One region of the Ammoniphilus oxalaticus genome, then DNA from elsewhere that is predicted to be linked to it. Evidence: riboswitches for the same ligand, from Rfam matches in the RefSeq annotation. Region 1 holds a riboswitch; each other region holds the start of a gene.
What was found. Region 1 has a riboswitch for cyclic di-GMP ahead of flgB (flagellar basal body rod protein FlgB). Riboswitches for the same ligand answer to the same signal wherever they lie in the genome.
Positions count from the first base shown of each region.

Region 2: another riboswitch for cyclic di-GMP. It lies ahead of BEP19_RS04925 (methyl-accepting chemotaxis protein); the one in region 1 lies ahead of flgB (flagellar basal body rod protein FlgB).
Region 3: another riboswitch for cyclic di-GMP. It lies ahead of BEP19_RS16285 (anti-repressor SinI family protein); the one in region 1 lies ahead of flgB (flagellar basal body rod protein FlgB).
Region 4: another riboswitch for cyclic di-GMP. It lies ahead of BEP19_RS04680 (anti-repressor SinI family protein); the one in region 1 lies ahead of flgB (flagellar basal body rod protein FlgB).

Region 1 is NZ_MCHY01000008.1:473,247-481,202, reverse strand. It holds gene fliH (flagellar assembly protein FliH) at 1-543, opposite strand, end outside; gene fliG (flagellar motor switch protein FliG) at 536-1,534, opposite strand; gene fliF (flagellar basal-body MS-ring/collar protein FliF) at 1,539-3,149, opposite strand; gene fliE (flagellar hook-basal body complex protein FliE) at 3,319-3,621, opposite strand; gene flgC (flagellar basal body rod protein FlgC) at 3,636-4,094, opposite strand; gene flgB (flagellar basal body rod protein FlgB) at 4,098-4,499, opposite strand; cyclic di-GMP riboswitch class I at 4,603-4,685, opposite strand; gene codY (GTP-sensing pleiotropic transcriptional regulator CodY) at 4,934-5,713, opposite strand; gene hslU (ATP-dependent protease ATPase subunit HslU) at 5,752-7,155, opposite strand; gene hslV (ATP-dependent protease subunit HslV) at 7,170-7,712, opposite strand; gene trmFO (FADH(2)-oxidizing methylenetetrahydrofolate--tRNA-(uracil(54)-C(5))-methyltransferase TrmFO) at 7,932-7,956, opposite strand, start outside.
Region 2 is NZ_MCHY01000006.1:573,916-581,871, forward strand. It holds gene BEP19_RS04900 (ABC transporter permease) at 1-197, shown strand, start outside; gene BEP19_RS04905 (ABC transporter ATP-binding protein) at 199-915, shown strand; RNA gene rnpB (RNase P RNA component class B) at 1,039-1,449, shown strand; gene BEP19_RS04915 (WYL domain-containing protein) at 1,596-1,811, shown strand; gene BEP19_RS04920 (very short patch repair endonuclease) at 1,865-2,290, shown strand; gene BEP19_RS04925 (methyl-accepting chemotaxis protein) at 2,381-4,069, opposite strand; cyclic di-GMP riboswitch class I at 4,180-4,271, opposite strand; gene BEP19_RS04930 (methyl-accepting chemotaxis protein) at 4,472-6,163, opposite strand; gene BEP19_RS04935 (GGDEF domain-containing protein) at 6,984-7,956, shown strand, end outside.
Region 3 is NZ_MCHY01000012.1:215-6,875, reverse strand. It holds gene BEP19_RS16305 (N-acetylmuramoyl-L-alanine amidase) at 1-1,163, shown strand, start outside; gene BEP19_RS16300 (hypothetical protein) at 1,182-1,553, shown strand; gene BEP19_RS16295 (hypothetical protein) at 1,555-1,854, shown strand; gene BEP19_RS16290 (hypothetical protein) at 1,854-3,311, shown strand; cyclic di-GMP riboswitch class I at 3,972-4,055, shown strand; gene BEP19_RS16285 (anti-repressor SinI family protein) at 4,082-4,216, shown strand; gene BEP19_RS16280 (anti-repressor SinI family protein) at 4,375-4,536, opposite strand; gene BEP19_RS16275 (hypothetical protein) at 5,027-5,320, shown strand; gene BEP19_RS16270 (hypothetical protein) at 5,696-6,055, opposite strand.
Region 4 is NZ_MCHY01000006.1:532,182-540,137, forward strand. It holds partial or broken gene istA (IS21 family transposase) at 1-205, shown strand, start outside; partial or broken gene BEP19_RS04655 (IS3 family transposase) at 563-1,356, shown strand; gene BEP19_RS04660 (transglutaminase domain-containing protein) at 1,512-2,366, opposite strand; gene BEP19_RS04665 (beta-sandwich lipoprotein) at 2,834-3,226, shown strand; gene BEP19_RS04670 (XtrA/YqaO family protein) at 3,330-3,527, shown strand; gene BEP19_RS04675 (hypothetical protein) at 3,524-3,940, shown strand; cyclic di-GMP riboswitch class I at 4,360-4,445, shown strand; gene BEP19_RS04680 (anti-repressor SinI family protein) at 4,472-4,606, shown strand; gene BEP19_RS17555 (hypothetical protein) at 4,628-4,789, opposite strand; gene BEP19_RS04685 (DUF4871 domain-containing protein) at 5,109-5,552, shown strand; gene BEP19_RS04690 (LOG family protein) at 5,660-6,235, opposite strand; gene BEP19_RS04695 (MazG nucleotide pyrophosphohydrolase domain-containing protein) at 6,331-6,651, shown strand; gene BEP19_RS04705 (DUF3238 domain-containing protein) at 6,795-7,379, shown strand; gene BEP19_RS04710 (hypothetical protein) at 7,869-7,956, shown strand, end outside.

The DNA of each region.
Region 1 (7,956 bases):
TCCTAACACTAAATCAGGTTGAATCTCGATCGTTTCCATCACGATTTTATGAGCGATTTCCGTACTGAGACGAACAAGAAAAGTTTCCGCTTCGCCTAACGTTCGTTGCTTCTCCTGACCCGCTTCCATTAACACTTCTTGAGCTTCTTGGAGCAACGTTTCATACTCCCGCATAGCCGTCTGTTCCCCTTCCAGCTGCCCACTCTCAAACCCTGCTTGATAACCTTCGGTTCGGGCTTGCTCAAGCGCTTGCTCGGAGTCCGATTCAAGTTGCTGCCAGCGCTCAAATTGTTGTTGTTCCGCCTGTTCTTGCAGCGTGGCTATTTCTTGTTTCGTTTGCTCAATTAACTGCTCAGCCATTTCTTCCGCATCCGAAATTATCTTTTGCGCCGCCTCTTCCGCTTTCTGAAGCTGATAACTTTCACTAGTGGCTAGCCGATCGTTGTCCAAACATGGAGAAGTATCAAGATAGGTTGGGATTTGCAACACCTTTACTTCAAGTCGACTACGTTCTAACAAGACCTGCTTGTATACACTAGACAACGAGCTCATCTCCTCCAGCGCGGGAAATAATGATCTCTCCCATTTCTTCTAATCTACGGATAATCCCAACAATCCGCCCCTGGGCCTCCTCAACATCGCGTAACCGAACAGGACCCATGTACTCAATTTCTTCGCGGAATGTTTCCGCCATGCGAGAGGACATATTCCGATAAATAACTTCTTTGACCGAATCGCTAGATGCCTTCAAAGCCAATTGCAAATCATTGTTTTCAACATCGCGAATCACACGTTGAATCGTGCGATTATCGAGATTAACAATGTCTTCAAAAATAAACATTTTTTGCTTAATTTCTTCGGCCAGCTTTCCATCCGCAATGGCGAGTGAATCGAGGATTGTTTTTTCCGTGCCGCGGTCAACCCCATTTAAAATGGCGACAATACTATCTACACCGCCGGTCGCGCTATAGTCATGGTTTGCCGTCGTTGTTAACTTTTGTTCTAACACTTGTTCCACTTGACTGATTACTTCTGGCGAAGTGCGATCCATCTGGGCAATTCTTTTCGCCACATCAATCTGCTTCGCTTCGGGTAATGCGGACAAGATAAAAGCGGCTTTTTCAGATTCTAGGTAAGAAAGAACGAGCGCAATCATCTGCGGGTTTTCATTCTGAATGAAACTCAAAATTTGACTTGGGTCCGCTTTACGAGCAAAATCAAATGGTCGCAAATGTAAAGTAGAGGTTAAGCGATTGATTACATCCACTGCCTTTTGCGGACCTAACGCTTTCTCTAAAATTTCGCGCGCGTAATGAATCCCGCCTTGCGAAATATATTCATTGGCCATCATCATCTGATAAAACTCTTCTAACACAACATCTTTTGATTCTGGATCTACTTGACGCAGCCGAGCGATTTCCAACGTTAATTGTTCAACTTCGTCCTCACGCAATTTTTTAAAAATTTGCGCAGAAACTTCAGGACCGAGCGCAATCAATAAAATTGCCGCTTTTTGTCTTCCGCTCAATCTCATTTCCTCATCCCTTTCGTTCCTCCGAAATCCACGTTCTTAACATTTGCACAAACTCATCTGGATGTCGATTCGCCATCTCATCCAATTGTTTTTGGATCGTTTCCTCGTCCGTAGCCATTTGCTCTGGCGCGATGCCTTGTTCAAATATGAACTCGTCGAGTAAAGGCTCTTCGTCGGCTTGCTTCTCCCTGCGGCGACGCAACCAAACCATCCCGCCAAGTAGCGCGATAATCACACCTGCTGCGATAGCGACATAAGTCAACCATGGCATTTCGTTTTGCGTCGGTTCGCCCACAGTCTGTTCTTTTCCGGCAAACACTCTCGGGAAAACAGAAATGCTATTTCTAATGTCTTCATCCGTGATTCCTTGACGGTCCCCCAGCGCTGTGCGCACGACATTTTCTAAAATATTCGTAATGTTTTGTTGTGTCTCGAAAGTCAACGAAGCAGGATTATCTGGATCTGGAGGTTCTACACCGACGTTTACCGTAATTTTTTCAATTTTATAAGGACTCTGGGTAATTTCCGTAGAAATTCGGTTCACTTCGTAATTGACTCGATCTTGTAATTCTTCGTATTCGCTCTCGCCGTTGGCCTGGATGTTTGTGTAGCCAGGCACATCTGTTTCACCTACGCCAATCGGATTTGGAACCGCTCCTTCGCCTCTGAATGTTCGCGACAACCTTTCCGCGCTAACCGCAATCCCCTCGTTGTCTTCTTCGTCCGCTGCCTCGACTCTATTTTCCTGTGTTTTCACTTGGTCGAAATTTAAAGTGACTAATGTATGTACAAGCACTTTGTCATGACCCATTATCGTTCCGAGCATTTGTTGTAGATCTGTTTGAATATCTTGTTCGATTTCCCGTTTAATTTTCCTTTGCCGTTCATAGACTTCAAGTTGAAACTCATCCTCCTGTTGCTCTCGCAAGACGAGCATTTCACTGTATTGATCTATAATGACAATGTTTTCAAGCGGTAAATTAGGCACACTGCGCGAGATCAAATAATAGAGAGCTTTGATCTGTGATTGACTCAGGCGTTGTCCCGGTTCGACCTCGACCATCACGGATGCTGTTGCCTGTTCAGCTTCGTCTGCACGGATAAAGACACTATCTTTTGGTAAACTAATTGTCACTTCGGCGTGCTTGATACCAGAAATACGTTTAATCATTTCTGCCAATTCCGTCTGCATTGCGGCCTGTTCAACCACATCCAATTGACGATCAGTCGCTCCAAACGTCATGTTTTGACTGAACAGTTCATAACTAATTCGACCGTTATTCGGCAACCCTTCAGAAGCTAATTGCACAATCAAATCAGGCGCGTCTTTTTTCGGCACGAGAATCGACGTCCCCGTTTCCGATAATTGATACTGACTAAACCCTCTACTATCGAGCGCCGCTTTAATGTCCCCAATTTCTCTTTGACTTAACTCATTTGCATAGAGCGGCACATATTCCGTCCGAGTCGAAACATAAGTGACGACCGATAAGGCGACATTGAGCAATAAGATCGCGCTAACAATGAAGATTTTCTTTTGCGCACTTAAACTTTTCCAATACTCTACAAACCGATCTTTTGAATTTTTAATATTAATTAACCATGCTTGATTCATACTCCACCACGCTGCTTCCGCCCTTTACTCATCAATCTCCAACCTCCCCATCGCAATCCCTTAAAAACTATCCCGATCGCCGCGGTTGAAGTCCTCTCTATCTCTAGGGTAATTTTATATTCCACCCTCTACTCTGGTAGAAAAGTTTAATCTGTACTATGTACTTTTACTATAATTGCATTCTCATCATTTCCTGATAAGCTTCGACCGCTTTATCCCTCACTTGCGTTGTTAACTGCAGCGCAATCATCGCTTTTTCCGAAGCAATCGTCACTTCATGTAAATGGTTGACTTGCCCTGTGACGAGCTGCGCATTTAATTTTTCAGATTCGAGCACCTGATGATTGACATCATTTAAATAGGTAGAAAAGACTTGCGAAAAGGAACGTTGTCCTTGTTGCTCATTGCCAACCCCGTTTTGTTTTTGCCATTTTGGCCCAACAGACTCACTTGTGACCTTACTGATATCCATTTTTACCGCCCCTTTTATCTACCAATTTCTAGCGCTTTCATCTCCATATTTTTACCTGCGTTAAACGCCGTCACATTTGCCTCGTACGCCCTTGTGGCGCTCAACATGTCAACCATCTCTTTAGCCAAATCAACGTTTGGCAACTGCACATATCCTTCGGTATTGGCATCGGGATGAGCAGGGTCATACACCAATTTGAATGGCGTTTGATCTTCGATGATCTCCGTGACGCGCACCCCCTGTGTGACCGTCGATTGCTTACCTTGTGTCGCAGCATTTAAAAAAGTGTCAAATGATGGACCGCCTCGCGGGGCGACAACCGCCATTTTTCTTTGATATGGCGTCCATTGTCCATCTACTAATCGTCCTCTTGTTGTTGTCGCATTCGCTATATTTGCGGAAATAATATCCATTCGCAATCGTTGCGCGGTCAAAGCTGAACCGCTAATTCCAAACTGCCCAAATAAAGCCACCTATTAACCCCTCCCTTTGATCACTGTTTTTAATTGATTAAATTCATGATTCATTTGCTGCGCTATCGCATTGTACCAGACCGAATTGCGCGCTAATGAGGTCATCTCGTAATCTAAATCTACGCCATTTTCATTGTTGTTTTGGATCGTTTTTACCTCTCGTATCGTTGGCGTCGGTAACTGGGTAGTCATACCTATTTCGATATGCCGCGGATCGGTCCGTTTACCTTGAAATGAACCCACACCGCTACTGTTCAACGCAGCTTGCAGTGTCTCTTCAAAGACAACACGCTGCGATTGGTAATGGGGGGTTTCCGCATTGGCAATGTTGTTTGAAATCGTCTGTTGCCGAAGCGCCGAAGCATCAAGCCCCCGCCCAAGTAAGTTTAATACAGTTAAACTCATAACTCTCCGCACCTCCATTTTACTAAATCAACTTATCTGAATAATTAAAAAATAAATATAAAAAAATCCCTAGAAAGGTGGGATTCGCATGATCAATACACCTCCCCGTAGCCCAGCCATCCTATTAACAACGTAGATCTGTGACTTTGCGCCCTCGCCTTTCGTTCGAGTTTGCCCTAGAAGGTTTATTATCGTATTAAGTTATATAAGGATTATAGCATGAATTAATTTTTTTTCGACATGAAACCGCAAATTCTTTTGAAATTATTGATCTTTTATGTCATATTTATTAAACACTTTACAACCACTGTGAAAAAAGACCTACTAGATTTATTTTTAAAGATTCATATTGAAATCGGGATGATTATACTATAAAATAAATAGGAAAAGCCCCATCTCATTGCGATAGGGCTTTTTACATATAATCATATTGTTTAAGATGTTTTTAATTTTTCAAGTTCCGGAAGCAATTTATCATTTAATACTTTAATAAAGGTCCCTTTCATGCCAAGTGAACGTGATTCGATTACACCCGCGCTCTCTAATTTCCGTAATGCGTTGACAATGACGGAACGGGTAATGCCGACACGATCGGCGATCTTGCTGGCGACAAGCAAACCTTCTTTAGCATCCAACTCTTGGAAAATATGATCAACCGCTTCCAGTTCGCTATAGGACAAGGAACCAACCGCCATTTGCACGACAGCTTTGCTTCTTGCCTCTTGTTCAATCTCTTCCGCCCGTTCTCGTAAGATCTCCATTCCGACCACGGTCGCTCCCACTTCCGCCAAGATCAGATCGTCATCAATGAACTCCTCGGTTACTCTAGCAAGAATAAGGGTCCCTAGACGATCCCCACCTCCAATGATAGGAACGATCGTCGTCAATGAATCTTCGAAAATCTCTTCCATCTCTACGGGAAAAGCGGTGTAAGGACTTTTAATATCAATGTTCGCTGTCGTTTGTTCAACATTTAACAATTGATTGCTGTAATCACCTGGAAACCTTTTCTCTTGAAGCATCGTGTCGATTCGATCACTATTCACTCGTTGCGCCATCGCATGACCGAGGATCTTGCCTCTACGACTTAAAATAAACGTGTTTGCTCCGATTACCGCGCTTAATACTTGAGCCATCTCTAAGAAGTTTACAGGATGGCCTGCCGTTTTTTGCAGCAGGCGATTAATTCTTCTAATCTTTGATAGTAGATCCAATTTCTCTTCCTCCTACGATTGTATATGTTTTTTATCTATTACAAAATGTATTGCGAGAGATCTTTGTCCTTTACGATTCCCGTTAAGCGCTCCTCTACGTATTCGGGCGTGATTACGATTTTTTCCATTGTGATATCAGGCGCATTAAAAGAGAGATCTTCGAGAAGCTTCTCTAAGATGGTATGCAGGCGTCTTGCCCCGATGTTGTCTGTTGTATCATTAACATCTCTTGCCATCGTAGCGATCTCTTTAATAGCTTCGTCAGAAAATTCAATTTTAATACCTTCTGTTTCCAATAGCGCCGTATATTGCTTTAAGAGCGCGTTTTTCGGTTCGGTTAAAATACGGATAAAGTCTTCCGCGCTCAAACTTGTTAATTCTACACGGATCGGAAATCTCCCTTGCAACTCAGGGATAAGATCAGACGGTTTGGATATATGAAACGCGCCCGCCGCAATAAATAAAATATAATCGGTCTTGACGATGCCGTATTTAGTCGTGACCGTCGAGCCTTCCACGATCGGCAAAATGTCGCGTTGCACACCCTCGCGCGAAACATCAGGTGATCCTTCGCTGCCGCGACCCGCAATCTTATCAATCTCATCGATGAAGATGATCCCGCTCTGTTCAGCCCGCTCAATCGATTCTTGGTATACTTCATCCATATCGATCAGCTTCTGGGCTTCCTCTTGGGTCAATATTTTGCGCGCTTCTTTCACTGTAAGGCGACGCTTACGCATCTTTTTAGGCAAAATATTACCGATCATCTCCTGCATGTTCATCCCCATCTGGTCCATTCCACTTCCAGCGAACATATCAAACATGCCAGGCGTCGTATCTTCCACCTCGATCTCAACCATCCGATCTTCCAATTCACCCATTGCCAGTTGATGAGCTATTTGTCTTCTTTTTTGAGCAAGCTCAGCGTCTTCCTGTTCGGTCGATGTTTGATTTTGCTGCTGTCCCTGTCCAGAAAATAGCATTTCCAACGGGTTTTTAAATGAGCGATTGTCTTTCGGAGAAGGAACTAACAGATGGGCCAATCTATCTTCCGCCTGTTTCTCAGCGCGATCTTTGACAGCTTCCATCTTAGCCGCCTTCACGATCCGAATCGATGTTTCAACGAGGTCGCGAACCATCGATTCCACATCGCGACCAACGTAGCCGACCTCTGTAAACTTGGTAGCCTCTACTTTAATAAAAGGGGCGCCGACGAGTTTAGCCAATCTTCTTGCAATTTCAGTCTTACCAACCCCTGTCGGACCAATCATCAAGATGTTTTTCGGGGCGATTTCATCCCTTATTTCTTCTGTTAAAAGACTGCGACGATATCGATTTCGAAGGGCAATCGCCACTGATCTCTTTGCTTCTGTCTGACCGACAATATATTTATCCAATAACTCTACAACTTGCTTGGGAGTATGGCTTTCTGTTTTATACATTTCTCTGCACCCCACTATTCAAGTTCTTCAAGAACGAGGTTATGATTCGTATACACACAAATATCAGCGGCGACGTTAAGAGCCGCTTCCGCAATTTGCTTGGCAGTCATTTGATCTCCAACATGTTGTTTTAAGGCTCGACCTGCCGCTAAAGCAAAATTCCCTCCTGAACCGATCGCCAAAATCCCGTCGTCAGGTTCAATAATTTCACCGTTTCCTGAAATTAAAAGGAGGTCCTGTTTATTCATTACGATCATTAACGCTTCCAACCTGCGCAAAACGCGATCAGATCGCCATTCCTTCGCCAATTCAACGGCCGCGCGCGGAAGGTTGCCATGAAACTCTTCTAACTTTGCTTCAAACTTCTCAAACAACGTCACGGCATCTGCAACAGATCCGGCAAAGCCCGCAACTACTTCCCCTCGATATAATCTTCTTACCTTTTTAGCTTTTTGCTTCATAACGACACTCTCGCCAAACGTAACTTGACCGTCCCCAGCCATTGCCGCTCGACCGTTGTGCTGAATCGCAAAAATGGTAGTTGCGCGAAAAGTCATTTCCAAAATAGAATGCTCCTCTCTTTGCATTTCGGGTATTTGACGTTTGTTGTGTCTTTCATTTCCAAATGACTGCAGTGACCTAAATCAATAAAAAAACCTCGAGATATCGATCTACAGCTAGAAAAAAGACGGACAACCCAACAAATGGGAGCTGTGTGTTACAGCTCCCTCTCTTAACGTAATAAATTTTATCATATTTCGGGCTACATTGGCAACTTAGTTGTCTTCCTTTACGACAAAA
Region 2 (7,956 bases), on a different contig from region 1:
CTCTCGCCATCTCAATCGCGCTCAGTCAAGCGTTTATGGTCGTGGCGCCAGCAGGGATGCCTTTTAACCTCTCTTTTACAACTACTGTTCAACTTTCGATTATTTTTCTAGTCATCGGGTTTATTGGCGCGACGCTGTCAGGATTACAAATCAAAAAAGTAGAACCATTACAAGCAATCCAGCAAGGAGAGGTGTAAGATGACGATCTTTACAATCGACCAAGTTAAAAAAAGTTTTAAGATAGGTGAAGTAGAAGAAGAAATTTTAAAAGGAGTTAATCTTACGCTGAACGAAGGTGAAATTACAGCCTTGGTCGGCGCATCTGGCTCGGGTAAAAGCACATTGCTTACGATTGCCGCGGGACTTCAGCCTGCTTCAGATGGGAAGGTTCTATTCGAAGGGAAAAACATGACGACCCTCAGCGCGGAAAAAGTTCGGGAAATCAGGGCCAAAAAATTTGGCTTTGTGTTTCAATTTGCCCATTTGGTTCCATTTCTCACCGTTGAAGAACAACTCATGCTGATGCTCGACGTGTCTGAATTGAATATGAAGAAAAGCATGAAGAAGGAACAAGTTAAACGCACCCTGGAGCTTGTTGAAATGGATCATCGAATTGATGCCTTTCCAACATCGCTATCGGGCGGGGAAAAACAACGCGTCGCGATTGCCCGCGCGATCATCCATCAACCGAAAGTGTTGTTCGCGGACGAACCGACGGCAAGTTTAGATTCAAAACGATCGAGAGACGTAATGACGCTCATTCGAGATTTAACGAAAAATCTCCAGATTACAACGCTCATCGTAACCCATGACGAGGAAATGCTTTCCTACGCTGATTACATCATCAAAATGAGCGATGGACAAATTGTCGATATGAGTGAATCCCGATTAATGGGCGACCTTGCCCGCGTTTGATTCATCCCAATCGCCCACTCGTCGGCTAGCCGGGTGAATCCACTTTTCTTCCATAATTTCGCTAGTGACAGTGTCAGCGTTGATGTGATAAATTAAATCATGCAGTCACGACAGATAACATGAAATAGCGCGTAGTCGCGGCTTATCATTTGTCTGATGATAAGTTGAGGAAAGTCCAGGCTCGCCTAGCGCTGAGATGCCTAGCGTGTTCGCGCCATCCGCAAGGGTGGGCAGTCGATCGGTTCGGCTGACGGCGGTGAAATCAGGCTAAGTCCCCTTTTTTCAAAAAGAGGATATGCTGAGAGTAACCTGAAAGTGCCACAGAGACGATACGCGATTCGAAAGAGTCGCGCTGGAACGGGTAAACCCCGCGAGCGAGCAACCCAAACGATGGTAGGGGCGCCACCTAGAGGGAATTCAACCAAAAAGGTGGATCAGCAAACAAAACAACAGCTGATAGTTAAATGACTACACCTGTTTGCGCCAGCTTAGCGAGCGACATGAGCGCGCAGGAACAAAACCTGGCTTACAGCTATTTCATTGCGCTAAATATCATAAGCATACGACGAACCTTCTACGACAACGTAGAAGGTTTTTTGCTGTCCATAAAATGGCGCTTGCATACTTTTATCTGTTTCGAATATAATAGGAACAAACGCTCTGTTTGGAGGCGAAAGGGCATGATTCGCGAACTACGACGGTACCTTTCAACGGGTCAACTTTGCGAGATCATTTATTTGGATCAAACGGATCGGATCAGTCAGCGGCAAGTGAAGCTCATGTCAATCAAAGGGGATCAGGTTACCGCTTATTGTTATACGCGTCGGGCGATTCGCTCTTTTTACATCGCAAATGTATTGGCTGTAGGACCTGTCACGTTCAAAAAAGAAGCGTAATGAATGAGTTTTGGGGTACGCTATAGCAAAAAGGGGAGCGTACATAAGAAACGATGGCGGATAAAATCACGAGGCAACAACGGAGTAACACGATGCGCGCGGTCCGATCGCAAGGCACGAAGTTAGAACAAGCGGTTACAAAAAGATTGTGGACGATGGGGTTTCGTTTTCGTAAAAATGTGCAGAAATTGTTCGGAAAGCCTGACCTTGCGATTCAAAAATACAAAGTGGTTCTTTTTATTGATTCATGTTTTTGGCATGGTTGTCCGCTTCATTGTCGAATGCCGCAAAGCAATACCGCGTATTGGCAACAAAAGATCGAACGGAATCGAACGCGGGATGAAGAAGTGGACAGCTACTATCATGAAAAAGGGTGGAAGCTGCTGCGAATATGGGAGCATGATCTTAAGGAAGATTTTGAAGGAACAATCGAGCGCATTGCTTCTTTTATGAAAGAAGCAAAAACCCGTTCCACCTAACGGCGAAACGGGTTGCTAATAAATGCATTACGTTGTGGGTGTTACTCATCTCATCTAACAAGTAGGGAGGGGTCACTCCCTACTTAACAATTAAACTTTGAAACGCTGCGCGTACATTTGTAAATCCTCAGCTAACTTGGAAAGCGCTGCTGCGGAAGCGGTGATTTCTTCCATGGAAGCAAGTTGTTCCTCAGATGCGGAGGCGACGTTTTGGGTATTGTCCGCCGACAGTTGAGCAATGTTCGTAATTTCATCGATTGAGGCTTGCATTTCTTCTACACTGGCAGACATTTCTTCTGAAACGCTTGAAGCTTCTTGGATTTGGCTAGCGACTTGCTCGATATAGTTTACAATAGTTTCAAATCCAGCTTCCGCTTTGCGTACGACCTCCATTCCAATTCCAACTTCCTTCGTGCCATCATTCATGCCTTTCACCGCGTCAGATGTATCTTTTTGAATCCGTTGGATTAAGGATGCGATTTGCTCCGTCGAGTCTTTGGATTGTTCCGCTAAATTTTTTACCTCATCGGCGACGACGGCAAAGCCCCGACCATGTTCGCCCGCTCGCGCGGCTTCTATCGCGGCATTGAGCGCTAGCAAGTTTGTTTGTTCCGCGATTGAGTTAATGACTTCCGTAATATTTTCAATTTCTTTGGAAAGATCGCCTAAGCTTCGCACGACGGATGCGGAATCTTCGACAACAAGTTGGATTGTATTCATTTGTTCAATGACCTTTTGCAATGATTGATTGCCTCGATGCGCCTCATTGGTTGTTTCTGTTGCTAATTCAGAAACGGTTGTAGTCGTTTCCGCTACTTGTTGAATCCCTGCGACCATTTCGCGCATCGCATGAGAACTATTAATAGCGCCTTGTCCTTGCGCTTCAGCTCCGCTCGCGACTTCTTGAATGGCGGTTGTAATTTGGGTGTTTGCTTCCATCGTTTGCTCCGCGCTGGCGGTAAGTTCTTCGGCCGAGGCAGCAACTTGTGACGAGTTGGCGCTCAATTGTGTAATGACCTGCCTTAGATTGCCTGACATTTGATTGAACGCGGTAGCTAGATCGCCAATCTCATCGTTATTTCGAATGTGGATATCATCAATGGTAAGATCGCCATCCGCTATTTTTGAAGCTGAATCGGCTAAACGAACAATCGGCCTAGAGATGAGGCGCCCAATCGCATAAGCAATGGCGGTTGCGAGCAATACAGCAATAGCCCCGATTATGAGCAGATTTTTTTTCGTTTTATTTACTATTTCTGTGTTTTCTACAATCGATTTTTCCGCAATTTCAAATTGGAAGTTGGCCATTTCCACCGCGTGGTTATCCAACCGATTGACAATTTCACGCCCTTCATTCGTTGAGATCGTTAAATAATCCTCGTTATTTTGCGCTTTTAAATCAAATAAATGTTCCGTAAATTCATTGTACTCTTCTTGGGTCTTATTCATTGCCTCAAGCATGTTCTGGTTTTCTTCTAAATTCAATCGGTTGAGTAAACTTGTGTATCTATCTTGGAACTCTTCCTTTGCCTCGTTATAATCTTGCATGACGGACTGTTCGCCTGAAAGCAGGTAGCCGCGTCCTGCTACGATGATCTTTTTAGATGCGATTTGCAAATCTTTTACTTCCATCGCTTTGATCATTCTTTCTTCGATTAGTTCTGTATAGCTTTGATTGATAGCATTAATTTGATAATAGCCAATTCCGATAATCATAATAAGAACAAGGATGATGATCGAAAAACCACCTAGCAGTTTTTTGTTGATATTGAATCTCACTTACATTCCTCTCCTATCTCGTTATTTATTATATGAAGGCATAGAAAAAAGTAATCTATGATTGAAAACGAACATCGCAAACATAGATTACTGAGTACAAGATCACGGTAATCGGCAACTGGCTGGCATGTAGCTAATCACCGCTACGTAAGCCCCTCTAGTTTTGCGTCCACACCTTTCGGTGTGTTTGCCCTAATCGAAAAACAAAAGACTATGAAGTTGAATTTAAAGAACCGATAGTATAATATAGACCATACAAACGGTGGTTCTGTGTCCAAATGTATACCTATCTTATTTAAACATACTATTCCATTGTTTGGAACCCCAAGTAATAATATATTTTTTCAAAATAGAAAACACCTCGCCTCACGCGAAGGTGAGTTGAGGTGTTGGTTGTTGCTTCTATATTTTGAAGCGATGAATATGCGCTTGTAATTGTTCAGCCATCTCTGACAGAGCTTCAGCCGATGATGTCACTTCTTCCATTGACGCGAGTTGTTCTTCTGAAGCGGAGGCTACATTTTGCGTGTTGTCAGCAGACTGTTGCGCGATTCGCGCAATTTCTTCGATTGTGGCATTCACTTCTTCCACGCTGGCTGACATTTCTTCTGAAGCGGCGGACGCTTCTTGGATTTGGGTCGCGACTTGGTCGATTAACGATAAAATTTGTTTGAATCCTTCGCCTGTTTCACGGACAACCTCTAGTCCGACGCGCACTTCCTCCGTTCCATGACCCATTGCTCGAACCGCTTGCGCCGTGTCCTCCTGAATTCGTACGATTAGACTCGTGATTTGTTCCGCTGACTGTTTAGATTGCTCCGCTAGCTTTTTCACTTCATCGGCAACGACGGCAAAACCTCGGCCATGTTCGCCCGCTCGGGCCGCTTCAATCGCTGCGTTCAATGATAACAGGTTTGTTTGATCGGCAATCGAGGTAATCGCCCCAATAATATCGCCAATTTCAAGCGATAGCGTCCCAAGCCTTTCGACGACGATAGCAGAATCACCAACGACTTGATCGATTGTGTTCATCTGTTCGATCACTTTTTGCAGTGACTCGCTCCCTTTGTTTGCTTGTCGTGTCGTGTCGGATGCTAATTCTGCTACCGAAGCGGTTGCTTCCGCGACTTGGGCAACCCCTTGGGCCATTTCACGCATCGCTTGAGCGCTTTCCATAGCTCCTTTGCCTTGGGTTTCTGCGCCGGAAGCAACTTCTTGGATGGATATTGCGATTTGTTGGGTTGCTTGTGAAGTTTGTTCAGCGCTTGCGGTTAGCTCATCGGCGGAAGCGGCGACATGAATTGCATTATCGCTGACTTGACCGATTACTCTTCTTAAATTCGCCGCCATTTGATTAAACGAACTTGCCAACTCGCCAAGCTCGTCTTTGTTTCTGACTTGGATCTGATCGGTTGTTAAGTCGCCTCCCGCAATCCTATTCGCAGATTCGGCAATCGTCCTGATTGGTTTTGAAATAAGACGACCCATTAGGATTGCTGTTGCGCTTCCAACGATAATGGCGAGCAAGCCAACAATTAAAATTTTTGTCTTTACCTCACTGACTTGTTTCGTATTTTCGGCGCTTTCTTGTTCTAGTAATTCAATTTGGTGATTTGCAAGATTTGTTGCCTGCTCATCGAATCGGGCGATCGTGTCACGACCTTCATTGATAACCAAGTCGATGTAACCGGCTATATCATTTTGATCTTTCGATGCGAACAAACGTTCAGCGAGATCATCGTAATCTTCAGCTGTTTGACGCAATCCATCCAGCATTTTAATGTTTTCGGGTTTTGTAAGCGTACTTCTTAATAGACGAGATTTTTCATCGTATTCTTCATGCGCAATTTTATAAGCTTGCAACGCATAGGGATCACCTGTAATTAAATAACCGCGTGTATTGATCATGACATTCTTTACTGCCATTTGTAAGTCTCTTACATTCATCGCTTTCACCATCCGATCGTCAATTAGATGGGAATAACTTTTGTCAATTTTTGTGATTTCATAAAAACCAAAACTAATAATCCCAATTAACAACAGGATGACTATCGAAAAACTACTCAATAATTTCTTGCTAATCGTCCAGCGCACTGCAACCGCCTCCTCATATCTCTAAGTTGAAATTGTAAATGCTTTCTAGATTCAAATTGAACAGCAATCTGTGTTAATGAGTGACGAAAAGACTGAGCGCTACTTAAGCGGGTTTTTAAAGTAGGGCATACGCATTTTCGACGTTCTCTCTGATTCTTATAAGATATACAACAATTGAAACTAGAACCTTGATATCAATTATAATTTTTAGGGAAGTTCCGAACAATAGCTAGGACGAATCTTTTGTTAAATCTTGGTGAACGGTTAATCCTGTAAAAATCAGCGCGCTTCTCATCTAAGCAAAGTGAAGTTCACTTGCGCAATCCCTTGGGGCTTTCATTGTCGCCTTGGCCTTGCGTATCCGAGTCGCTTGTTGATCTAGTCTGTTAACGGGTTATAAGTCATTTCTCCTACTATTTGATTATAGGAAATAACTACTAGGGTCACAGGAGATTGGGGTGAAATGATTGTCGAAATAGTTCTAAAGTGTGTCGGGATCGCGCCAAAGGTTTGCTCAGTTAGCGACTTGTGCTTTATAATGAACAGCATATGTTTTTTTAGGAAAGCTGATGGTGGAGTTCATGTTTTATAATTCGGGGCCAGAAGATGTTCGACATTATTGGACGAAAACCACCGCGCATATGTCGATAAGTTGCCTACCTAGAGCCTAGTCGAGTTAAGTATAATTAAGAAGCACTGGAATAAAACGGATGCCTGTTTATCATCTGGCCGATTTTCAGGCTTATTGCTATACTAATATTTAAAATTTTAGAGGAAGAGCAGGAAATTGGTTATAAATGGATTGCGCAAGGAGATAATCATGTTCAATGACACTGAATTTTTTATAAATGCTTTTCTTCAAGCGCCGAAGGGAATGGCTTTAGTATCGATAGAAGGAAGCTTGATAAAAGCGAACCAGATGTTCTGTAAGTTGTTAGGGTATGAGCAAGCTGAGCTAGATGGTATGTCGTTGCGTGAGCTAATGGACCCATCTGATTTTAATTATGAGCGTCACCAGCTTGAGCAACTATTGGCGGGGTCCAATTCAATTTATGAGGCTGAACAAGGTTGGATTGATAAACAAGGAAGATCGATTCGCATCCAGCAAGCGGTTTCCATTGGTGGCTCTGGAGAACGCTTATTTTATATTTTTCAGCTACAACTCGCTGTATCGTTACAAGAGAAGAGCTTAACCCCACGTGATCTTGAAGGGGTATTAACAAAGCAGGCGTTGCCTGATGAACAAAAGTTTTTGGAAGCGGAGTTGGGCCAATATCGTACGCGATTGCGGCAAATTTTAAGTGTAGCAAATATAGGGACATCTCTCGTCGATTTAAAAGGCAATATAATGGAAGCGGATGAAGTGTTGCAACAGATGTTTGGTTATACTGAACAACAATTAAAAGAAAAAACATTCTATGAAATTACCCATCCCGATGACGTTCATTTAAATCAGACGCTCTATGAGGAATTAATTGCGGGTAAACGTGACAATTATCATTTAGAAAAACGGTATATCCGCAGTGATGGCCATGTTATTTGGGGTGATCTGACGGTTTGTATTAATAGGCAGGAGTCGCCTACGATTACGGCAATGATTAAGGATATTACAGAGCGTAAACAACTAGAAAATCATCTGCAGGAAAGTGAAGAACGATTTCGAATGATTGCGGAATACGTAAGCGATGTGATCTCGATCCGCGATCATGAAGGACGGTATACTTATCTATCGGCGGCTAGTTATCCTTTGTTAGGTTATCGTGAGGATGAATTACTTGGTCAATCAGCCATTC
Region 3 (6,661 bases), on a different contig from region 1:
CGGTCAAACACGGCAAAGCAAGCGGGGTGTTGCCATCCCTAATTATTGCACAAGGCATATTAGAGAGTGCCCGCGGCACATCTGATCTAGCGGTCAACGCGAACAACTTATTCGGAATTAAAAAAGGATCAGGTTGGGATGGTCCTGTTTATACGAAGCAATCACCCGAACACCTACCTAATGGTGAGATTATCTATCCCGTATCTGAATTTAGGAAATACCCATCGTATGAAGGTGCGGTCATTGATCTATGCCACAAATACACGCATGGGACGGGATGGGAGAGCTTCAATCGCTATGCGGGTGTATTGAATCAATCGGACTATCGGAAGGCTACGCAGGCGGTCAAGGATGCGGGATATGCAACAGACGTAAATTATCCAGCGAAACTAAATGATCTAATCGAAAGATATGATTTAACGAAATATGACAAGGAGGTAGAGAGTGTGAAAAAGCCAATCATTATGTTGGATGCAGGGCATGGCGGCAAGGATCCTGGGGCTGTTGGTCACGGGATCCGCGAAAAGGACATCGTGCTAGACTTAACACTCCGAACAGGTCGGCTGCTTGAATCAATGGGTGCTGATGTGAGATATACACGAGTGTCAGATGTATTTGTCTCCTTAGAAAATCGAGCCAGCCTAGCCAACCAGTGTAAGGCCGATGTGTTTGTTAGCTTACACAACAACTCATTTGACGCTAACTCAAACGGATTTGAAAGCTACATTTACGAGACGATTAACGGTGGCAGAACAGCTACTATTCAAAACCTGATACACGAAAAAGTGCTGGAAGTGTTTTTGTCCGAAGGCGTTCGGGATCGGGGGCAAAAGAAAAAGGATTTAGCTGTTTTGAGACTCACCAAAATGCCAGCCCTGCTCATTGAGTATGGGTTTATTTCTAATGCCAAGGAAGCAGCTTTATTAAAGGACTCGGCGTTTCTAGATCGCCTAGCGAAAGCTACAGCAGAAGGAATTGGGGAAGTAATGGGGTTAAGTAAGTTGCCAAAGGAGGAAAAATATAAAATGAAAGCAGAAGACGCGGAAAAAATTATCGCCTACCTTGGAGCAAGTTGGAACATCGCACCCGACAAAGCCAGCAAGGATGAATTTAACCGGTTAGCTAACGAATTACGAAAAGCGAGTAATCAACCTACTCAATAATAAATAGGAGGGATATAAATGGCGATTAAGATTTACCATGACGAAGATTGCACGCAGGAAGTGACGGAAGCGAATCCGATTAGAACCGATCATCCCATTTCAGGATCAACCGAAACGGTTCAGGTATACGTTAAAAACGATAACGCTGATAGATATTACACAGACGTTACAGCACAACCACAAGGCGATGACGCATCCTTTATTGATCTATCCCTTGACGGATCGGACTATGCGGATACGCTTGACCTATCGGACTTCGGGAGCGAGGGTAACGCTGATACATCCGTCCGCAATCTGTGGGTCAAGGTAACAACTCCACAAGTTGACGAGGTACAAAACCGCCGAGATTCAAGTGTTAATATTTCCGCCAAAGAATACGCGGTAGATTAAATTGAAGTACTCTATTCGAGGTAATCTAAATACAGACGATGGTTCGCGGCTCATTGTGGACACAATCAACTCTTACGAATTATGGAAGCTCGATCAGCGCCAGATTGAGGACGAGGACAATAATGAAGAAGTGTTTTCATTTGAAGTATGGTTGAATGATTCCGCCGATCGGTTGTTTCTGTTTGACGAGTTGCGATCCTATGTTGATTTGTTTGGTGGGAAGATTGATTGGCATGAGTGTACCCATGACGAAGCAGAGCCGCAACCCTGCGTGATTGTCGGGACGTATGAGGTGGTCTGATGTATCTATATATGGACGGTGTGGATGACAGCTTACAGCTTCCATTAATGAGCGTTGGGAAGATAGTATTAGAGGTTGAGATTAATTCGGTTCAACAGCCTAACGCCTACTTACTAGATGCTAGAACAGGTCATGCTAACGGATTGATTTATAGTGGATCATTTTCGAGTGGGGTAGGGCAATCATTGACCGTTACGCAAAACGGTTTGGGTCTTAATCCTAGAGGTTGGGCGGGAATTGCAAAAGATGAAAAAATTCTTATCAGAGCAGTCAGTGCCAATTCTGACACGATAATTGACGACATAACGCTATTCGCGCATAACAATTTATCACAAGGACACCTGAAAGGGAAGCTCTATAGTGTAGCTTGCTATGCTGAGGATGGGAGTATGCTTGCTCTCTATGACATGTCAACAGGCACAGTCTTAGATCAAAGCGGCAACGGCAATCACGCAACATTATACGGTGGAACATGGGTAGGTGGCGGCGATGACGATGGCACAGACGTATCTTTCAGCTTCGGCCTATCACAATCCATTTACAGCGAACTGGACGCATCATATCCACTATCACAGTCGGTATACGCTAATCACAACAGCATAGCACCAACACAACAAGCCTTATTTGACGATAAGGTTCTTTCGTATGCGGCAAAACAGGCGATATATGCGAATAGGGAAGCGGAAGCCGCGGCAAAGCAACAAATATACGCCAATCGACAATGGGCTTATCCATTATTACAGTCCATCTATTCGGATTACGTGATGTATTCGAAGGATTTTCCGCTGAGCCAATCAGTGTATGCAGATAGATCAATGAGCTTTCCGTTGGGTCAAGTCATCGTTAAGGATGTGGAATCAGATTATTCGTTGTCTCAATCCATTTACGAGGTGACAGAAACATCCACACCATTACGCCAAACGATCTATGCTGATGTACAGGCGATAGCGCACACGAAACAAGTCATTTGGACGGATCGGGATTATAGCTACCCGCTATTGCAACGTATCATCGATCCCGACAAGTCCATCATCGGTCATATCAAGCTAGAGGGCGAGAGGGTCTTATACGTCTACCTAGTGGGCGAGCGCGAGTTATATGTCGAGTTAAAAGGAGGGTTGCCTATGCGTGATAATCAGAATTTCTCTATGGTGTCGGGTGACTCGAAGCTGATTGATGTAACCGTTGAGGGTGTGGACATGGCTGGCGTTACATCCGCTAAGTGGACGATGTATCAATATGGCGTGTGGAAGTTGTCCAAGACATTGCGGGAGGGCCTATCAATTAATGGCGATGTATTGCACATTGAGCTAAGTCCAAGTGATACAGAGGAGCTTACAGGTGTTTATACGCATGAGATCGAGATTGTGGACTCCAACGGAAATGTAAGCACGATTACAAGAGGAAAAATAACGCTAGAGCAGAGAGCGCCTAAGTGTCATATTCACTCTAGTTAGGAATAGAATACAATGAGTAATATCTCGTCGTCGCCTCCACCCTTTCGTTCTTTTATGAGCGAAGGGGTCTTTTTATTCACGATGTGTAATGAATCGAATAGGATGTATTAGCTCCTCGGTTTATTAATTGCTCATATATCTATGCCCCGCTGTTCTTTATTGGATAGTGGGGCTATTTTTTTGTGAATAATTACATTTGGGTGTAGGCATAATAAAATAACATCATGAGTGGCATAAGTTATCCCCTTCCATTAACCCTCTGTTGATTGTCAGCGGAGGGTTAAATCATTCACATAACATCATCAACAGAATAGGATGTATTGTCCCCTCGTTCGTGTTCGGACGGTTTATATAAAGTAAGTCCTACTCTCCGTACTGGATTGTGGGACTTACTGTTGTGTATATAATTACAAATAGTTAAAGGTATAACAAAAGCCGTCTTTACAGTGTTCTATATCCTATATCTGGTTTAGCCTTGCTATCTGTTATTGTACGGGTCTATTTCTAAACCTCAAAGGTGTGAATATTATTATAAGGATGATAAGAAGAAATGTTAGATTTAAAACGTTGAACTAAATTGAGCGTAAACTGTTTATAAATTTACAGTTTAAACAAAAAGTGTTAGTTTGTCACCAAATTTATGTGATATAATTTCCATTAACCAGAAAGGGGCAAACCAACCGAAAGGTTGGGACGCAAAGTCACAAGTCTAAGGTTTTGTACTAGGACGGCTGGATTACCTGGATTTTACACTTAAAGGGTGAAAAATCATGGTTAAAAAAGAGAAGGATAAAGATATGTTGGATCAAGAGTGGGTAAACTTAATCCTCGAGGCAAAGGAGATCGGGATATCGAAAGAGGAAATACGTGACTTTTTAATACATAAGATGAGTATATCTATTTAATATAACTTTGTCTTTGGGAAGAAGTATAAAGAGGATTGTGATCTATGATCATTGAAAAAAATAATACCCCTTCTTGATATTATTTAGTCCTTCGAACTATATTCTATTTCGAAGGATATTTTTATTGTACTTAGGCATTATCAGAATTATTTACATGTTTATTTTTTGATACTGCTTCTAGTCTCTAGTACCTCATTCTTTTTTAATTTTAAGAAATCTCTAAAATCTTCTTTTGATATATTCGAAGCCATCGCAATTTTAACCAAACTTATAGTCTCTTCATCAAGATTTTTATATAAATTAAGATTGATTACATTCACGCACAATACACCTCCATATATAAGAAGAATATAGCATAATGGCTCATGCATCAGCAAGGTCTTCGAAGTTTACATAATATTGATGATTAAAACCTTAATCTGTAGATCAATGGGCACTGGGTGATTGTGGAGTCCGAGAAGTAGGAAACTGCTTATGTATGACGGCGGTAACAGAAGAAGAGTTTATTCAAAGAGGTAGTCCTTCTGTCCTTAAACGAAAGCAGGGTGGGTTAATCTATGCATAATTTCAGATAGGTGGAGGATAATATGAATACTCTCCCTGAGTCCAGAGAGGCTCATTTTCTCCTAACCAATGGAGCATAGCCCCGCTGTCCTTAATCGGATGGTGGGGCTATTTTTGTTTACTCATGAATGTGTAGCAATTCATTGAATTCACCATAGGGTACTACGAAAGATTAGTACTTATCGAATTCAAATTGTCGAGTTAAACTATGCTCAATGAATCAAAGGGGAGAGGTGCCATAAAATAATGGAAACGATAGAAAAGGGAAAATGGTCAACTGCTTTAAGCGTTGTAGGGATTGCGTTGTTTATCTCTAGTTATTTAATTTCTGACGATCCTAATTTAGGTGAAAAGATTCTCATCGGGATAGTTTTTTTCTCAGGAATTGGATCTATGATCGCAAGTGTTTTTTTGGGAGTTGCGGCTATTAAGTCGAAAGAAAATGGACTACTCAAATATGTTGGTCCATTGATGATCTTAATCCTCATTTTAGGAATACTCCTATTTCCTTTGTTGTTGGGCTTAAATTTTGCACCATAGTCTTTTCCAAAAATAGGTTACTTGGAAACATGTTGTGAAATACGATCGGGTAGAGGGGCAATGTTGGGACTGTGGTAATTTTTAGCAAATCAACTGGTCTTATATGAGTTAATGATTTGTTAATTGTCTATTTAGAGGGATTTAACAGTCCATCATTATAATTGTAAGTAAATAATGGGCATATAAGATTTTTGTGTGGAAGGTGATCCAGTGTGATATTACTTATATTGTGTTGCGTAGTTCTTTTAGGACTAAGTGTTCTAACGGCCTCTCCTCAAGAAGTTCAAAAACATCAAGAAGATTTTATTCCCCAAAAGTATTTTTCAGACTTAGCATAAACTCAATCCATCTCTGTCATAGTAAAACCCTTCGCTACTATATCGAAGGGTTTTTTCTTTGTTTACTCATCACTTCTTCCGCTCTTTTCAAAGCATATAAAAACCTCTCCTTATCGCCGCTGCTCCTAAATTCCTCCCAGGCCCTTTTCAACATGATTGGATGGGGTCTGTCCTTAAGGATCGTGTACTTTTGCTCAATCATGTCTAATACCAAATTCTTTCTTCCAATTAGATGACTGGACTGCAAAAGTATTTCGCCTCTCTCTTTCATTGGGATTCCAAAACCAGATAAGAGCTCATCGTTTGTTTTCAGTTGGGCAATCATTGGTGCAACAATATCGATTAGGTCTAACGTGAGGGTATCGTGAAGAATTTGTGTGATGTGGACTTTTACCATAATGCACCTCCTGAATTTATAGGTAAATAGTATCATTCGGAGGCGGAGGAAGGGATGACGGTGTTGTGAAACTAAATAACCTAAAATACCGAGAAGGTATTTTGGGTTTAATGAGACCAGTAGGTCACTAAATTTATTATGAGTGGCCGCTGTTTAAGGGGAAAGCGAGCCAAACCCTTTGTAGGTCCCAATACTGTAAGTAAGGACAAGATTATTTTTATAGCATGTTGCAGACAAAAGTCAATAGACAGGGAACGGGCGTTCTTGTTCCGAGTATGTCCAGTGGGGGCTGGATTTCACTTTTTTATACGTTAGGATCATCATTTATGTATGCGGTATGGAAAATTGCAACCTCCCTAGATTTCATACGAAGTACAATTAAATAGCCATCTGGGGTAACTAAACAAACACGTCTTGTGTGGTCGTATCGCTTTCTCTTAGAGTCCCAACCAGCATAGATTCGGATGGATCAGTTAGTGCCTTTTTAATCCATCCGAATCTCTATGATGTCTAAGTTTCTAAAGATGGTTTATTTGTTCTGTATAAATTGGATACACCACTGTATAAGCTCCATATTAAAGTTCTTAGTTTTTTATTCTAGCTGTT
Region 4 (7,956 bases), on a different contig from region 1:
GGCATCGGAACATGGGCATCCAACAGTGGATGCGATTAAACATGTGTATTACCAATTGGTGAATGGCAGAGGAATTCGAGAAACACTGCCCCTTCGGCCTTCCATTCCGAAAACGAAGCAAGCAGCAACGAGAGGGCTTTCCCATTATGATCAGCTCATGCTTCCTTCGGGAGCATTCCTGTTAGATGGTTTTTCAGGGTCTTGAACAAAAAAGAGCCCTCTTGGTATGATACGGGGTGTCAAATCTCGAGAATTGACACCTAATTTGTAACCAAGGAGGACTCCAAAATGGATTTTAAACAAAATCAAAGAATAAACAAGTCACTGAAAAAACACTAGTCATCGGTCTCGATATAGCAAAACGTATTCATTATGCATGCTTTGTTGATGATCGGGGACGGTTGCTCCAGAAATCAATTCCTATTTCACAGTCAAATGAAGGGTTTGAGTATTTCTACCATTGAATTCTTAACGCCCTAAAAGGAATGGATCGGATACACTTAGTTAGACAACTAAATTAAGGTCTTGTAGAATCAAACTAACAGAAACGAGGGGATCTACAATGACCGAAAGAAGAGCAAGAAGAACGTTCACATCCGAATTTAAACACCAAATGGTGCAGCTATATGAGAATGGAAAACCTAGAGCCGATATTATCCGTGAATATGAATTGAACGCGTCCACATTCGATCGATGGGTGACTCAAAGTCGTAATTCTGGATCTTTCAAAGAAAAAGATAATCGTACGCCTGAAGAGGACGAGCTCATCAAGTTGCGTAAAGAAAATCAACGTCTAAAGATGGAGAAAGATATTTTAAAGCAAGCGGCGCTGATTATGGGACGAAAATAGATGTGATTCGTAATAACGCTCACAACTATTCGGTATCAGCAATGTGCGACGTCCTACAAATACCAAGAAGTACCTACTACTATGAATCAACCCAAAAGCCGTCTGAGGATGAACTCGTTGAGCAAATACGTGAGATCTTCTTTGCTAGCCGAAACAATTACGGCACACGTAAGATCAAGGTAGAGCTTAAGAAACGCGGACGTCGTTCAAGTCTTCCATACAGATCGCGGCAACGAATTTAAAAACAAACTTATAGATGATGTTTTAGAAACCTTTGAAATTAAAAGATCCCTCAGCATGAAAGGCTGTCCCTACGATATGCAGTAGCGGAAGCCATGTTTAAACTATTTAAAACCGAGTTTGCAAACCAAACTCATTTTGAAAGCCTGGAACAGCTCCAGCTTGAACTCAATGATTACGTTCATTGGTTCAACAAGATTAGAATCCATAGCAAGTTGGGATACATGAGCCCAGTTCAATACAGATTATTGAACATGAATAACTAGAGCCGACAGGTAATCTCACTAAATGAAACTAGACCTTAAATAATCTGTTCAATTTACTGTTGACAGTCCAGCTTTTCCTTTGCTAACAATTGCATGCTTCATTAGTTAGCTTAAATACGCTGGAAGACAGCAATTGGACTAATTGTTATAACCCTTTATTTCAGTTTCGTTTTTGCATAGTCGTTGTCTGCTGCTGGATATTTACTTTGATCCCAAGTACGAGTTTCTAATAAATATTCAGAATTTCTTAAGAAGTAATTGTAATTAACAAAATCATCTTTATCTGAAGAGGTATCAGCAAAAGTAACATCCAAGTGGTAAAAGGATCCATCTAATTCAACCATATTCCAAGAATGTAAGCCTCCGCTATTAGTAATTCCGACGATGTATATAGATTCAATACCAACTTTTTCCAATAGATAGTTTATAGTTCTAGTGTATCCATCGCAAACAGCAATACCATACATTATAGTACCGAAAGTAGTATATGAATCATTTGAAATCATCCTTGTGATGTAGCCCTCATAATCATAACTTGTGTTTAATACAACATAATTGTAAATAGCTTTTACCTTGTCGTAATCAGAATAGTGAGGTTGAATAATATTCTTTAAAATCGCATCCGTTCTTTTGTCCAGCAATTCATTTTTTTTCGATATGGTTTCCTCTGTGTAACGAAAGTTAAACTCAATATCCCTATTCGAATAAGTTATCCAGTTTTTAATGTAAAAGAGATTAGGGTCAGTATCAAGTATTGCCTGAATTAAATGTTTTACATCGAGATAATCTACTTCTTTGTCATCAAAAAAACCATTTGGGTTTACAGTTGAAAGTGCTTCGTAAATTGAAGCGTAGGAATTGGGGTACATATCCTGTAATTCCTCTTTCGAAAAACCTGCTAAATTATAATTAGCTGATGCCACCTTACTAGTGAAATCAAAAAGCGATACAAAAAGGATCAACGTTGCTAAAGCTATATTTAAAGACACCTTGATTGATTTTTTATTCATTAAACCGAATCCCACCTTTCCGCTAATCACTAAGAAATGGTAAGAACCTATGCATTGAGAGTTTTTCCATTCTCTTAATCTATTATTAATATATGAAAGGTGATTCATTGAGGATTGTGCTGAAGTCCTTGGATAATAAAAATGTTAATAGGATGAGGTGAAATTGAAAGATTTTTTAATGTGTGTTTTATTATGATAACGTTTTAGACACAAACTCAGAAATTGATAGGAGGAATAGGTGATGAAGAAAAATGTGCTCGTTGGAGCAAAGAAATTGAGAAGGAAGGTGAAGTTGTAGTTACTGATGCCATGGGGAGCAAGGATTTAGTTCATGTAGATTGCTTATATGATTATGTACTTAGGGCGAACAAGCAAGAATATTACGACAGCTTTGAAGACTATAGGAGAGAAAACGAGTAGTGTACTGTTAGTTGAAACACGGTACTTAAAAAAGGGGAGAAACAGAAATGAAAAAGAAAATCACGATTTTTATTCTAGGTTTAATGACTATCTTACTATCCGCGTGTAGTACGGAATCGGATACGGTAAACCACAATATATCTAAGTCTGCAGATTCATTCGAGGTAAACAGGAGGATAGTGTTCTTCAATGGCATAACAGACAAATACCTCCTAACCGTTGAGGGGTTGTGTTCATTGGATATCACTGGCGATAAGGCGTTACGTGTGACATGCAAAGTTGGTGAAGGAGAGTACAAGCGCCATTACTTAGGGTTAAGTGATAATGTGAGTTATTTCGTAGAGCAAGTAGATTCAGCTAATGTTGATCCGTTTCATTATCGTGTGGTATTCAGGCCAGAATCAATTGTTCCTGATATAGACATTCAGACAAGTAAATAAAGCATTTGCAGTACGAGCATAAACAGACATAAAAAATAGCCAGGACTTCCCGACTAATCTTTTCGACACATTAGATTATAGCATATATGGGAGGGGTCCGACTATGAGATCACTAGATATAGAGGTAAACGATAGAAATAGGCTGGAATTTGATATAATGGATATACCGTCCAGTTGTGTGATTGTGATTTGCGAAGGGAAAGCAAAAGTCAGAGAGCTTCCTCCATTCGGTGAATATAGAATCTTAACATATCAGGGGAAGGTGAAGCGGATGAGAAGGGAAGAAGGGGAAGAGTTTTGAGTATAATTAGGATTGAAGGTACACGGCCAGCAGAGCTTGAGGAACAACAGATACTTGAGAAAATTGAAAACTTGTTATTAGAGCAACAAGTTCACACTTTGGAAAATACACTTTCCGATACAATTAGTTTCTTTTCAACTTGGACAGCAATGGCTGGAGTGTTTTTAGCGGCACTCTTGGTTATTGCAGGATGGATAATGAAAAGAGTTTTTGATAAAAAACTAACTCAAGTTACGAATATATCATCTGATATAACTGGCAAATTTGAAGTTTTGAAAGATGTCGAACAAAAAGTAAATTCAAAATTCAATACAATCCAAGAAATTAACGAGTATTTCATAAAGTCTAAAAAAGAATGGGAGAAAATTAAAGAAATACAAGATTTTCAGTATAAAGAAATAAACATTGGTTAATATCGGCTCTAGGTTTTCCATTCTCATATAGCTGCACCATTTGGTGTTTAAATTCGGATGTGAACGTTCTTCTTGCTCTTCTTTCGGTCATTGTAGATCCCCTCGTTTCTGTTAGTTTGATTCTACAAGACCTTAATTTAATTGTCTAACTAAGTGTATCCGATCTAACTACATAAATCGATAGATGTATAAATCTATACCCGATACTAAAGGCTTGTATAGATTTTGTATAGCAGCCAATGCTAGGTTAGTAGTTAACAACACTTTACATCCTTCTTTTTTGGGGGAAGTGGGTTTACTGAGTATTAATTTATTCGTTTTGATGAATTAACGGAAGGTGAGAATTCTTTTATAAGTATAGTCGAGAAGAAAGGTTACATAGACGTTACTAAAAAGCTATGGTATGTTGTTATTGCATAACCAGCAAGGGGCAAACTATTCGAAAGATTGGGACGCAAAGCTACAAATCTAAGGTATTTTATACTAAGATGGTTGAGCTACCTGGATTTTACACTTGAAGGGTGAGAAATCATGGTTAAAAAAGAGAAAGATAAAGAGGTGTTGGATCAAGAGTGGGTAAACTTAATCCTCGAGGCTAAGGAGATCGGGATATCGAAAGAGGAATTACGTGAATTTTTAATAAATAAGATGAGGATATCTGTTTAATATAATTTCGTACTTGCATGTTTATTTTTTGAAAATGCTTTCATTCTCTAGTACTTCATTTTTTTTTAATTTTAAGAAATCTCTAAAGTCTTCTTTTGATATATTTGAAGCCATCGCAAATTTAACCAATTTTATAGTTTTTTCATCAAGATTATTATATATATTAAGATTGATTACATTCACGCACAATACACCTCCATATAAAAAGACTATAGCATAATGGCTCATGTATCAGCAAGGTCTTCGATGTTTACATAATATTGATGATTAAAACCTTAACATGATCTTTAGATTAAAGCCCGCTGGGTGATCGTGGATACAGAGAAGCAGGAACGTGCTTATGTTTTTCAGCGGTGTCAGAAGAGAGTGTAAGCAAAGATATAACCCCTACAAATGAGTGGGGGTTATATCTTTTGCTATGTCTTTATCTTAAATAAAATTAGGGAACTTTTCCTAATGATTTTCGTCTATAATATAGATGTAAAATAATAGGAGGTTAGAAATGCCGAAAATATTTCATTTTTGTATCATTGTTATAAGTTCTTTATCAGTTTTAGTAGGATGTGGTGCAAATTCTACAAGTAATACTGATGTGGAATTAAGTCCAACTTTTATTGTTGAAGGCTCAGAAATACAAGGTATTGAAGGCAAGATCGCTATTTTTCCTTCAGAGTTTATTGCTGAACAGACGAATAAATATTTGTGGCATTTTTGGGGCGTGGGTGATGAGAGTTTTGAATTCAGGGTAGAGGCTATAGACATTCAAACAGGAGAAAAAATCAATCCATTCCCATTGGACGTTCCTACAAAGGTTTTGCCTAGTCCTCTTAGAGGAGCGGAGGCTACATCACCGTCATCTGTGACGCTTCCCAAATCAGGAATTTGGCAGTTAGATGCCTATGTGAATGAAGAATTATTTGGAAGCATAATAGTTGAAGTAAATTGATAGGAAAAAATAAGCCTTCGCCATAACAGTGAGGGCTTATTTTTGAATTTAGTAAGAATAGTATATGTAGTTTTTTATTAAATCTGGCAAGTTGAATTGACCAACTTCTATTTTTGGTTGACATATGTTTTAGTGGCTGGTGGTTCATATGATCGAAATTTGTCAAGTAATTTGCTTGGTTCCGAGTCGACAAACGCCATTGAAAGATATTTATCGTGCATAAACTGCTCCTTCGCCATATGATTAAGCAGCTCTAGCAGTGGATCGAAGTATTGATTGATGTTTAGGAGGCCACAAGGTTTTTGATGAAGGCCTAGTTGAGCCCAAGTGAAAATTTCAAAGAACTCTTCTAAAGTTCCTGGTCCACCCGGTAAAGCAATAAACCCATCTACAAGTTCTGCCGTCTGAGCTTTCCTCTCATGCATAGAATCGACAATAATTAGCTCTGATAATTTTTTATGAGAAATTTCTCTTCGTTCTAAAAAACTTGGCATAATCCCAATTACCTCTCCACCTTCTTCTAAAATGGAATCCGCAACTGCACCCATAATGCCAACACTTGCACCGCCGTAGACAAGTGTAATATCGCGCTTAGCTAGTTCTTTACCCAATTTTTTTGCAGTTTTTATATAAACATCTGATGATCCTTTACTGGAACCACAAAATACAGCTACCTTTTTCACTGTACTCGCCTCCTTATGAATTAGCGTTTCTATTATACAAAAGTCCTGATCTTTTGTTAAACTTTTAGGATAATGAATTTTTAGGAGTGGGATAAATGGATGTAACCGAATTTCAACAATGGGTGAATGATTATTATGAAGAAAGAGGTTGGTCTGAATTAGATATTTTTATTCGTATTGGTTTTTTAGCAGAGGAAACAGGAGAAGTAGCACGAGCTATAAGAGCCCTTGAAATTGGAAGGGATAGACCAGACGAAATAACAGAATTATTTGAAGAGAATAGACAGGCCTTAACTGAGGAGTTAGGAGATGTAATAGGTAACGTAATTGTGATTGCCAATAAATACAAAATTCCGTTGGAAGAAGTGTTTAATCTCCATAAGAAAAAACTCTTAAAACGTTATTCTAGTGAATGAGTTAGTTTATCATTTTATCTAACGGAAGCAGACCAAAGATCGCTGGGTAATCGTGGATCCAGAGAAACAGGAGAGCACTTATGTATGTCAGCGGTGCCAAAAGAGAATGTATAATAGGGTATAAATAGACGTGGAGGTTCGGTATGGCCAACATAGTAAAAATTAGAGCAAGCGTATTTATTCCAATGTCTTGGACTGAGCCTAGGAAGGATCCTCAAACAGGGAATACAATCCAATTTCAAGGCGATTCACGTGAATTTACACCGTATGCAGTAAACACTATGCGTTCTAGAGTTGAACAAGAAATAATTGTGGATTTTTATAAAAGGGAAGTTTTTGCATATTCGGATACGGGTATAACAACTGCAAGAATCATAGCTCCAAATGGTATAGTTAATCAAGATGTTGGGAAAGCGAGCACTGAGGGTATTGTTTGCGTTGACATTGAATGGGGAACAAGTGATATTAAATTTAAAATGGAGGCAAGTGCTAGTAACCCATTAAATCCAAATGCACCCACCGTTGATTATGTGCTAGATGTTCAAGTCAAAGAAGATGGTGTGGTCGATATTAAAGGAGAACATGACGGATTTCCTTGTTTTGAATTTTATAAGCAAGTGAATTTTGATGGATTTGAACAAATCTATACACATGACTTCAGGAAAACTGGAGACACTCCAGAGGCAATGGGCGGGGAAATGGAGTATAGCTTTGAAAGGATACTGTAAATTAAAAGTAATTCATCCTTTTAATAAAATAATCCTCCATCAAAAATGGTGATATTTTATACTTTTACAATATCATCCGTTCTATAATCCCCTTCCGTGCGTCTTACTTGATTGAATTAAGCTGTAAGAAAAGGGGGAGAAGGTTATCTGAAATAAACAAAAGAACCCTAGCTATGCTAGGGTTCTTTGTTCGATATATTAACGTAATAACTGAAGCACTCCTTGTGTAGCTTGGTTGGCTTGCTTCGGCACTATGTCTTTCGATCATAGAATGACTATATCTTCATCTCAGCGAGATACTGGGCACTTCGAATGTCGGTTGACACCAAACGGATTTCATCATAATTATCGGCAGTTATGTAATCGTGTTTAGTTTTTTTATCTGAAAGATTGGAAATATAATGTTCGTCATAAGATTTTATCTTGTTGATCATCTTGGACAACATGAGCAACTTGCACTGAGATAAATCGAATTCGGAGGGATATTATATGGAAGAAGCAAGAATAGGGGGAGGGCAAAGCTCGAAAGAACGCGTTCGAAAAACGAGGTCTGACAAAAGGATTAGTGTTAAAACTA